DNA from 2 places in the Micromonospora sp. NPDC126480 genome. Region 2 is predicted to be linked to the other one. Evidence: riboswitches for the same ligand, from Rfam matches in the RefSeq annotation. Region 2 holds a riboswitch; the other holds the start of a gene.
What was found. Region 2 has a riboswitch for cyclic di-AMP ahead of ABTW87_RS23200 (coiled-coil domain-containing protein). Riboswitches for the same ligand answer to the same signal wherever they lie in the genome.
Positions count from the first base shown of each region.

Region 1 (3,964 bases), on a different contig from region 2:
GACTACCGGGAGTACGCCCACGTGGTGGTCGACGAGTCGCAGGACGTGTCGCCGATGCAGTGGCGCATGATCGGCCGGCGTGGCCGGCTGGCCTCGTGGACAGTGGTGGGCGACCCGGCGCAGACGGCGTGGACCGGTGACCCGGACGAGCTGGCCCGGGCCCGTGACCAGGCACTCGGCCGGCGGCGGAGGCACCACTTCACGCTCACCACCAACTACCGCAACTCGGCGGAGATCTTCGCGGTGGCGGCGGCCGAGATCCGGCGGGTCGACCCGGACCTTCCGTTGCCCACCGCCGTCCGCTCGACCGGCGTCGACCCGGTGCAGCTGGTCGTGCCGCCGGAGGAGTTGGAGACCGCCGTGGTGGAGGCGGTCGGCACGTTGCTCACCGAGGTGGAGGGGACGGTCGGGGTGATCACGCCGGTGCCGCGCCGGGGCGCGGTCGCCGGTTGGCTGGGTGGGCTCGGCGCGCCGCGGCTGCAGGTCGTGACCAGCCTGGAGGCCAAGGGCATGGAGTACGACGGCGTCGTCCTGGTGGCACCGGGTGAGATCCGGGCCGACCCGGGGTCGGGCGTGCGGACCCTGTACGTCGCGCTGTCCCGTGCCACCCAGCGGCTCACCACCATCGACCCCGTCGGCTGAGCGTCGACACCGCGACCGACAGTTGCATACATAGCGATGTGAGCATAGGTTAGGCACGGATCGGGACGGGCGACGGAAGGTGTCCGCGTGGGCGCAGGTCATGACCACCACCACGGGTCGGTCACCAACGCCGCGCAGCGGCACCGCGGGCGCCTCTGGGCGGCCTTCGGCCTGCTCGCCACCCTGATGGTGGTCGAGGCGGTGGCCGCCTTCCGCACCGGATCGCTCGCGCTGCTCAGCGACGCCGGACACATGTTCACCGACGTGCTCGGCATCGGCATGGCCCTGGCCGCGCTCACCGCCACCCGCCGGCGCAGCGGCGACCCGCAGCGCACCTTCGGGCTCTACCGGCTGGAGGTGCTCGCCGCCCTCGCCAACGCCCTGCTGCTCTCCGGCGTGGCGGTCTACGTGCTGGTCGAGGCCGTACGCCGGTTCGGCGACCCGCCGCAGGTGCGCACCGGCCCGATGCTGGCGGTGGCCACCCTCGGCCTGCTCGCGAACCTGATCGCCTTCGCCCTGCTCCGGCCCGGGGCGAAGGAGAGCATCAACCTCCAGGGCGCCTACCTCGAGGTGCTCGGCGACCTGCTGGGCAGCCTCGGCGTGATCGCCGCGGCCCTGATCATCACGGCCACCGACTGGTGGTGGGTCGACCCGCTGGTCGCGGTCGCCATCGGCCTGTTCATCCTGCCCCGCACCTGGCGCCTCGGGCGGGCGGCGCTGCGCATCCTGGTGCAGGCCGCGCCGGAGCACCTCCAGGTCACCGCCGTGCACGACCGACTGGTCGCCGTGCCCGGCGTCGCGGAGGTGCACGACCTGCACGTCTGGACACTCACCTCCGGGATGGAGGTGGCCTCCGCCCACCTCACGATCGCGCCCGGCGCCGACGTCGCCGCGGTCCTCGCCGCCGCGCGGACCCTGCTCCGCGACGAGTTCCGGATCGAGCACGCCACGTTGCAGATAGAGCCCGGGGCGGCCGCCGGTACCTGCGGGGCCGTTGAGTGGTGATCGGCACACCCCTCCTCGTGCGGATCGATCCTCTCCCTTTTGTCTGATTAGGCGGTGACCACACGGACACCGTCAGTAACATCCGCTGCACCTGCCACCTGAGCACCGGTAGGCTCTGATCCGGCCTCCGCCAGGCGGCACCCACCGGTGCCGGCGGCGGTCGCCGCCTAATCGCCCGCCAGGGCGAACCGGGGAACCAGGTACGTGGGGTGCATCCGCGCCAGCGGTAGGGATCTTCCGTCCCGAACCCGTCAGCTAACCCGGTCGGCGGCTGACGGAAGGACACGTGTATATGCCAGCAGTGGCACCCGTACGACGACCTGCCGCCCGGGTGGCGGCACTGATCATCGCGGCGCTCGCGCTCGGGCTCGGCGTCGCGCCGGTGGCCCCCGCGACGGCCGCTCCGCCGGCCCGCCAGGCCGCCGCCCCCGGGGACGACCCCGAGGGCGGCACCCCCGCCCTCCGCGCGCAGCTCGAAGCGGCCAGCAAGGGATACCTCGACGCCAAGCGGGCCCTGGAAACCTCGGTGAAGCGGCAGCAGCAGCTCGCCGACCAGCTCAAGACCACCGAGACGCAGCTCGCCGAGCGCACCAGCCGGGTCGGTCAGATCGCCGGCCTCGCGTACCGCACCGGCCGCCTCGGCACTGCGTCGGCGCTGCTCAACAGTTCGTCCCCGGAGGGCTTGATGGACCGGGCCGCTGCCCTGGACGCGGTGGCCGCCAACGAGGACCAGGCGCTGCGCGAGCTGCTGGACACCCGCGACCAGGTCAATCAGGCCAAGCTCGCGGTGGAGGCGGAGATCGGGGAGCAGCGCAAGCAGCAGGCGGTGATGGCCAAGCGCAAGCAGCAGGCCGAGCGGGCGCTCACCGTGGCCAACGAGCGGGCCAGCTCCGCCCCCGCGAGCCGCAGCTCCACCCGGGCGGCACCCGCGCCGCGGAACTCGGACGGCTCCTGGCCCTCCGAGTCGTGCAGCGTCAACGACCCGACCCCGGCCAACGGCTGCATCACCCCGCGCACACTGCACGCCCTCAACCAGGCCAAGGCGGCCGGCTTCACCCGGTACGTGTCGTGCTTCCGCTCCGGCGGCTCGGGCGAGCACCCGAAGGGCCGGGCCTGCGATTTCGCCGCCCAGAAGAGCGGCTTCGGCGGAGACGCGACCGGCGGCGACCGGACGTACGGCAACAACCTGGCGGCGTTCTTCGTGAACAACGCCGACCGCCTCGCCGTGCTCTACGTGATCTGGTACCGGCAGATCTGGCTGCCCAGCAGCGGCTGGAAGTCGTACAGCGGCGCGGGCGGGGACCCGTCCAGCGACCACACCAACCACGTGCACCTGTCGGTCTACTGACGAGGGCGTGCGGGCCGGGCAGCCGTCGGGCGACCGACAGCTGCCCGGCCCGCAGGCCGTCAGGCGCTCTCCAGCGCCGCGCCGAGCCGGCTGGCCAGAGCCAGGTGCGCCGCGCGGGCCTGCTCGAACGCGTACCGGAACAGCGGCGCCGGCGCGACGAGCGTGATCTCCACGTCGATGCGGACGCCCTCCGGCTCCGGTGCCAGCCGGGTCCGGTTGCGTACCGTCGTCGCCGGCCACTGCCGGGCCACGGTGACCACCTCGTCCTCCGTCGCGACGAGCACGTCGGCGCGGTAGGTGACCGGTAGCCGCAGCCGACCCAGCGGGACGCGGTCGGTGATCGCGTAACTGGCGCGGGCGCCGCGCCGGGACGCGACCCGTCGCACCCGGACGATGAACGGATGGAACTCGCCGTGCCGGAGCGGATCGGCAAGCAGGTTCGCGGCGGCCGCCGGGGTGGACCGCGCCTGGACGGTGTAGCTGAAGGAATCCCGCCTGAGCACGCCGTCTCCCACCGTCGTCGGTCGTCCGATCGTCACCCACCCCGGCCGTGCTGGCAACGCCCGATCGGTGACCGCGCGGACACCCGGCGGCCACCCGCCGACGCGACTACGGTCAGCGGATGGGGTACGACGACACGGGGACGACGATCGGGAGGCGCGCATGGCGGAACACGTGATGGTCTTCGCGCCGACACCGCGGCTCACGGTGACCATCGACCAGCCCAGCGACGCGCCGGAGTTGCACCTGCACCCGGGCGGGCAGGGCGTCTGGCAGGCCCGCATGATCATGTCGCTCGGGGTCGACGTGGTGCTCTGCACGGCGCTGGGTGGCGAGGTCGGCCAGGTGCTGGAGCCGTTGCTGGTCAGCGAGGGCGTCGACCTCAAGGTGGTGGTCCGCGACTCCGGCGGCAGCGGCGGGTACGTGCACGACCGGCGCGAGGGCTCCCGCCGCGAGATCGCGGACGTG
Region 1 is NZ_JBEORU010000004.1:13,590-17,553, reverse strand. Features, by position in the region: gene ABTW87_RS04825 (HelD family protein) at 1-642, shown strand, start outside; gene ABTW87_RS04820 (cation diffusion facilitator family transporter) at 730-1,647, shown strand; cyclic di-AMP (ydaO/yuaA leader) riboswitch at 1,802-1,932, shown strand; gene ABTW87_RS04815 (coiled-coil domain-containing protein) at 1,949-2,995, shown strand; gene ABTW87_RS04810 (SRPBCC family protein) at 3,055-3,498, opposite strand; gene ABTW87_RS04805 (1-phosphofructokinase family hexose kinase) at 3,659-3,964, shown strand, end outside.
Region 1: it holds a riboswitch for cyclic di-AMP, as region 2 does, so the genes downstream of both, ABTW87_RS04815 (coiled-coil domain-containing protein) here and ABTW87_RS23200 (coiled-coil domain-containing protein) in region 2, are expected to answer to the same signal.

Region 2 (3,964 bases):
TGCCGGCACCCGCCCGCCGGGCCGCACCAGCACCACGTCACCCACTCGCAGGTCGCCGACCGGCACCCGGGCGGTGGCGCCGTCCGCGGCGACCCGCTCGGCGTCGTCCGGCAGCAGGGCGGCCAGCGCCGCGAGCGCACCACGTGCCTGCCCGATCGCCTTCATCTCCTGCCAGTGGCCGAGCAGCATGATCGTGACCAGGGCCGCCAGCTCCCACCAGAAGTCCAGGTCGAACGCGCCGAGGCTGGTCGCCAGCGACGCGGCGTACGCGACCGTGATCGCCATGGCGACCAGCAGCATCATCCCCGGCGCGCGGTCCCGCAGCTCCCGGACGGCCCCGACCAGGAACGGCCAGCCGCCCCACCAGAACACCACCGAGCCGAGCACCGGCCCCACCAGTGACCGGCCCGGAAACTCCAGCCGGTAGCCGAACCATTCCATCACCAGGTGGCTGGTCAGCACGACCGGCACGGTGAGCAGCAGGCAGACCCAGAACCGGCGGCGGAACATCTCCGGGTCGTGCCCGGCGTGCTTGTCGTGCCCGGCGTGCTTGTCGTGCCCACCGGGCCGCCCGTGCCCGCCCTCGACCTCGTGCCCGCCCTGGCTCTCGTGCCCGCCGTGCGCTGGGCCGCCGCCCGGCTTCGGATGCGCCGCCATGCTCTCAACATCCCCCGCCGGCACCCGGCCGCGGGGCGCAACCGCCAGGTCCGGCGGCCGACACCACGGCGCGCGACCTGCGCCCGCGGGGTCGCGCTGGCTACGATTCGGCCGATGGCCCTTCGGATCCCGTACCGCCCGGCCTCCGCCCACCCCGGGGCGCCGGTGCCGCCGCCGACCGCGCGCGGCCACACGGGGCCCGGCCCGGCCGTCACGGTACGTGGCCACGACGCCACCCCCGGACGTCTCGCCGGGAGGAGTTCGGGGGAACGCTGAACCGTCCGACCCGCCGGCCCGTACCCCGCCCTGAAATCGTTGGGAGACACTCTGATGGGCGCCGACCACACCCGTCCCGCTCCGTCCGCCCCGCCGGGGGTGCGACGGATCCTCGTCGCGACGGTGGTCCCCCTCTTCCTCGCCACCGTGGTGGCCGCCCTCGTGCTGTGGCCCCGGGACACCCGGGAGCCCGAGGCCGCCACCGAACCACCCCGCTACCACGCCACGGTGACGAGGGTGGTGACCGAGCCGTGCCCGCCGACGCCGGAGGCGCCCGAGGGCGGCCCGGCCACCGGCGACGGCCCGTGCGGAACGGTGACCGTCCGGGTCGACGACGGGCCGGACGCCGGGCAGCAGGTCGAGACCCCGGTGCCCGCCGGGCCGGGCGCGCCGGCGGTCGCCGTCGGCGACGAGGTCGTCCTGGTCGAGCTGACCGACCCCGCCGACCCGTCCGCCAGCGCGTACAACATCGCGGAGCACCAGCGGGGCAAGCCGTTGGTGTGGCTGGTGGCGCTCTTCGCCGCCGCGATCGTGGCGTTCGGACGCTGGCGCGGGCTCGCCGCGCTCGCCGGCCTGGCCGCGAGCTTCGCCATCCTGCTGACCTTCGTGCTGCCGGGGATCAGCGCCGGCCGGTCGCCGCTGCTGGTCGCGGTGGTCGGCGCCGCTCTGATCATGTTCGTGGTCCTCTACCTCACCCACGGCGTCACCACACAGACGTCGGTCGCGGTGCTCGGCACGCTGGGCAGCCTGGTGCTCACCGGCGTGCTGGGCACGCTCGCCACCGCCGCCACCCACCTGACCGGGTACGGCAGCGAGGAGGCCACGACCCTGTCGATGTTCCAGGCCGACGTCGACCTGCACGGCCTGCTGCTGGCCGGGATCATCATCGGTTCGCTCGGCGTGCTCGACGACGTCACCGTGACCCAGGCGGCCACCGTCACCGAGCTGGCGCACGCCAATCCCGGTCTGTCCCGCCGCCAGCTCTACCGGTCGGCGACCCGGGTGGGCCGGGCCCACATCGCCTCCACGGTGAACACCATCGTGCTGGCGTACGCGGGCGCGTCGCTGCCGGTGCTGCTCCTGCTGACCGCCGACTCGCGGCCGGTGAGTCAGATCCTGACCAGCGAGTTCCTCGCCCAGGAGATCGTCCGCAGCGCGGTCGCGACCCTGGGACTGATCGCCGCCGTCCCGCTGACCACCGGGCTCGCCGCCCTGGTCACCACCGCCGGCCGGCGTACCGGCGGGGCGGGCGGCGGGGACCGCACCCCCGCGCCGACCCCGCGACCGGCCCCGGAACGGACCGAGGCGCTGGAGGCGCTCAGCACACCCCGCGCCGGCGGGACCGCCCCCGCCACCACCAGGTGGCCCGACCGCGACAGGAGTACGGACACCGCATGGTGACACTCCGCAGCGTGACGATCCAGGACCGTCCTCCTGATAGACGCGTCACTGATTACGCAGTGCACCGACGAAATCGCGCGTTTGGTCGGCTTCGGGACGTAGATCCCCAGGACGACTGTCAGGTAACCTCGCTCCCGGTCACCGCCGAAGGCGCGCACCGGCGCCAGCGGGGCCACCGCCCAATCGCCACCAGGCGAGCCGGGGAACCAGGTACGTGGGGTGAATCCGCGCCAGCGGTAGGGGCCGCTTCCGTCCCGAACCCGTCAGCTAACCCGGTCGGCGGTCGACGGAAGGGAACATTGTGACGGCACCCCTACGCCGCTGGTTGACACCCGTGGTGGCCGTGCTCGCCGCGCTGGCCGTCCTCGCCGGGCCCACCCCGGCCTCGGCCGCCCCCACCACTCCCCCCCAGCCCTCCGGGCACGACGAGGAGCCCAAGCTGCTGGGCGACCTGATCGAGTCCCGCAACCGGGAGTTCATCAAGGCGAACGCCGCGCTGAAGAAGTCGCAGGAGCGCCAGCTCGCCCTCGAACTGGAGCTCCGGAAGGCACAGGCCGATCTCAACGCCCTGGCGCCCCAGGTCAACCAGATCGCCGCCCAGTCGTACCGGACCGGCCGTATCGGTGCGATGTCGATGCTGCTGACCGCGAACACCCCCGACTCGTTCATCGCCCGCGCGACCGCCCTGGACGAGCTGAACCTCGTCAACGACAAGCGCCTCGGCGTGGTCAACGAGGTCAAGAACCGAGCCGAGCAGGCCAAGCTGGCTCTCGACGCCGAGATCCGTGAGCAGCAGAAGCTGACAAACGCCAAGAACCGCGAGAAGCGGGAGGCGGAGAAGGCACTGCGGCTGGTTGGCGGCAAGGGACTCACCGGCGGCCTGGTCAGCGCCACCTCGCCGGTCGCGCGGATCGCCCCGGGCCGCACCGCGAGCGGCGACTGGAAGCCCCAGTCCTGCAGCGAGAACGACCCGACCACCTCCGGCTGCGTCACCCCCCGGACGCTGCACATGTACAAGGAGGTCAAGCGGGCCGGCTTCAACCGGTTCGTCGGCTGCCACCGGTCGGGCGGCCCGTTCGAGCATCCCAAGGGACGGGCCTGTGACTGGTCGCTCCAGAATCGCGGGTTCGCCTCCTGGCACAACAACGACATGCGGAGGTACGGCAACGACCTGACCGCGTTCCTGGTCCGCAACGCCGACCGGCTCGGCGTCTACTACGTGATCTGGAACCGGCAGATCTGGTTCCCGGCGACCGGCTGGAGTTCGTACAGCGGCGCGTCGGACCACACCGATCACGTCCACGTGTCGATGCTGTAGGCCGGCTACCGACGAGGGCCGCCCCGCGAGTGGCGGGGCGGCCCTCGGTGTCCGTGCTCGCCGGGACCCGGGACGGTCAGGCGGCCGCGCGTTCGGCCGCGTCGACGTCGGGCAGGCCCACCGCGGCCACCGTCCGCACCGCACCCGCGGCGAGGCGGTACGACATCCCCACCACCGCGCACCGCCCGGCGGCCACGGCGGCTGCGAGCGGCTCCGACCGGTCCAGCATCGCCTCGACGGTGCAGGCGATGTGGATGTCGACGATCCCGTCGAGGTCGGCGACCCCCTCGGCGTCCGCCCGGCGCAGGCTCG
Region 2 is NZ_JBEORU010000028.1:37,276-41,239, reverse strand. Features, by position in the region: gene ABTW87_RS23210 (heavy metal translocating P-type ATPase) at 1-657, opposite strand, end outside; gene ABTW87_RS23205 (YibE/F family protein) at 988-2,334, shown strand; cyclic di-AMP (ydaO/yuaA leader) riboswitch at 2,501-2,631, shown strand; gene ABTW87_RS23200 (coiled-coil domain-containing protein) at 2,636-3,652, shown strand; gene ABTW87_RS23195 (carbonic anhydrase) at 3,729-3,964, opposite strand, start outside.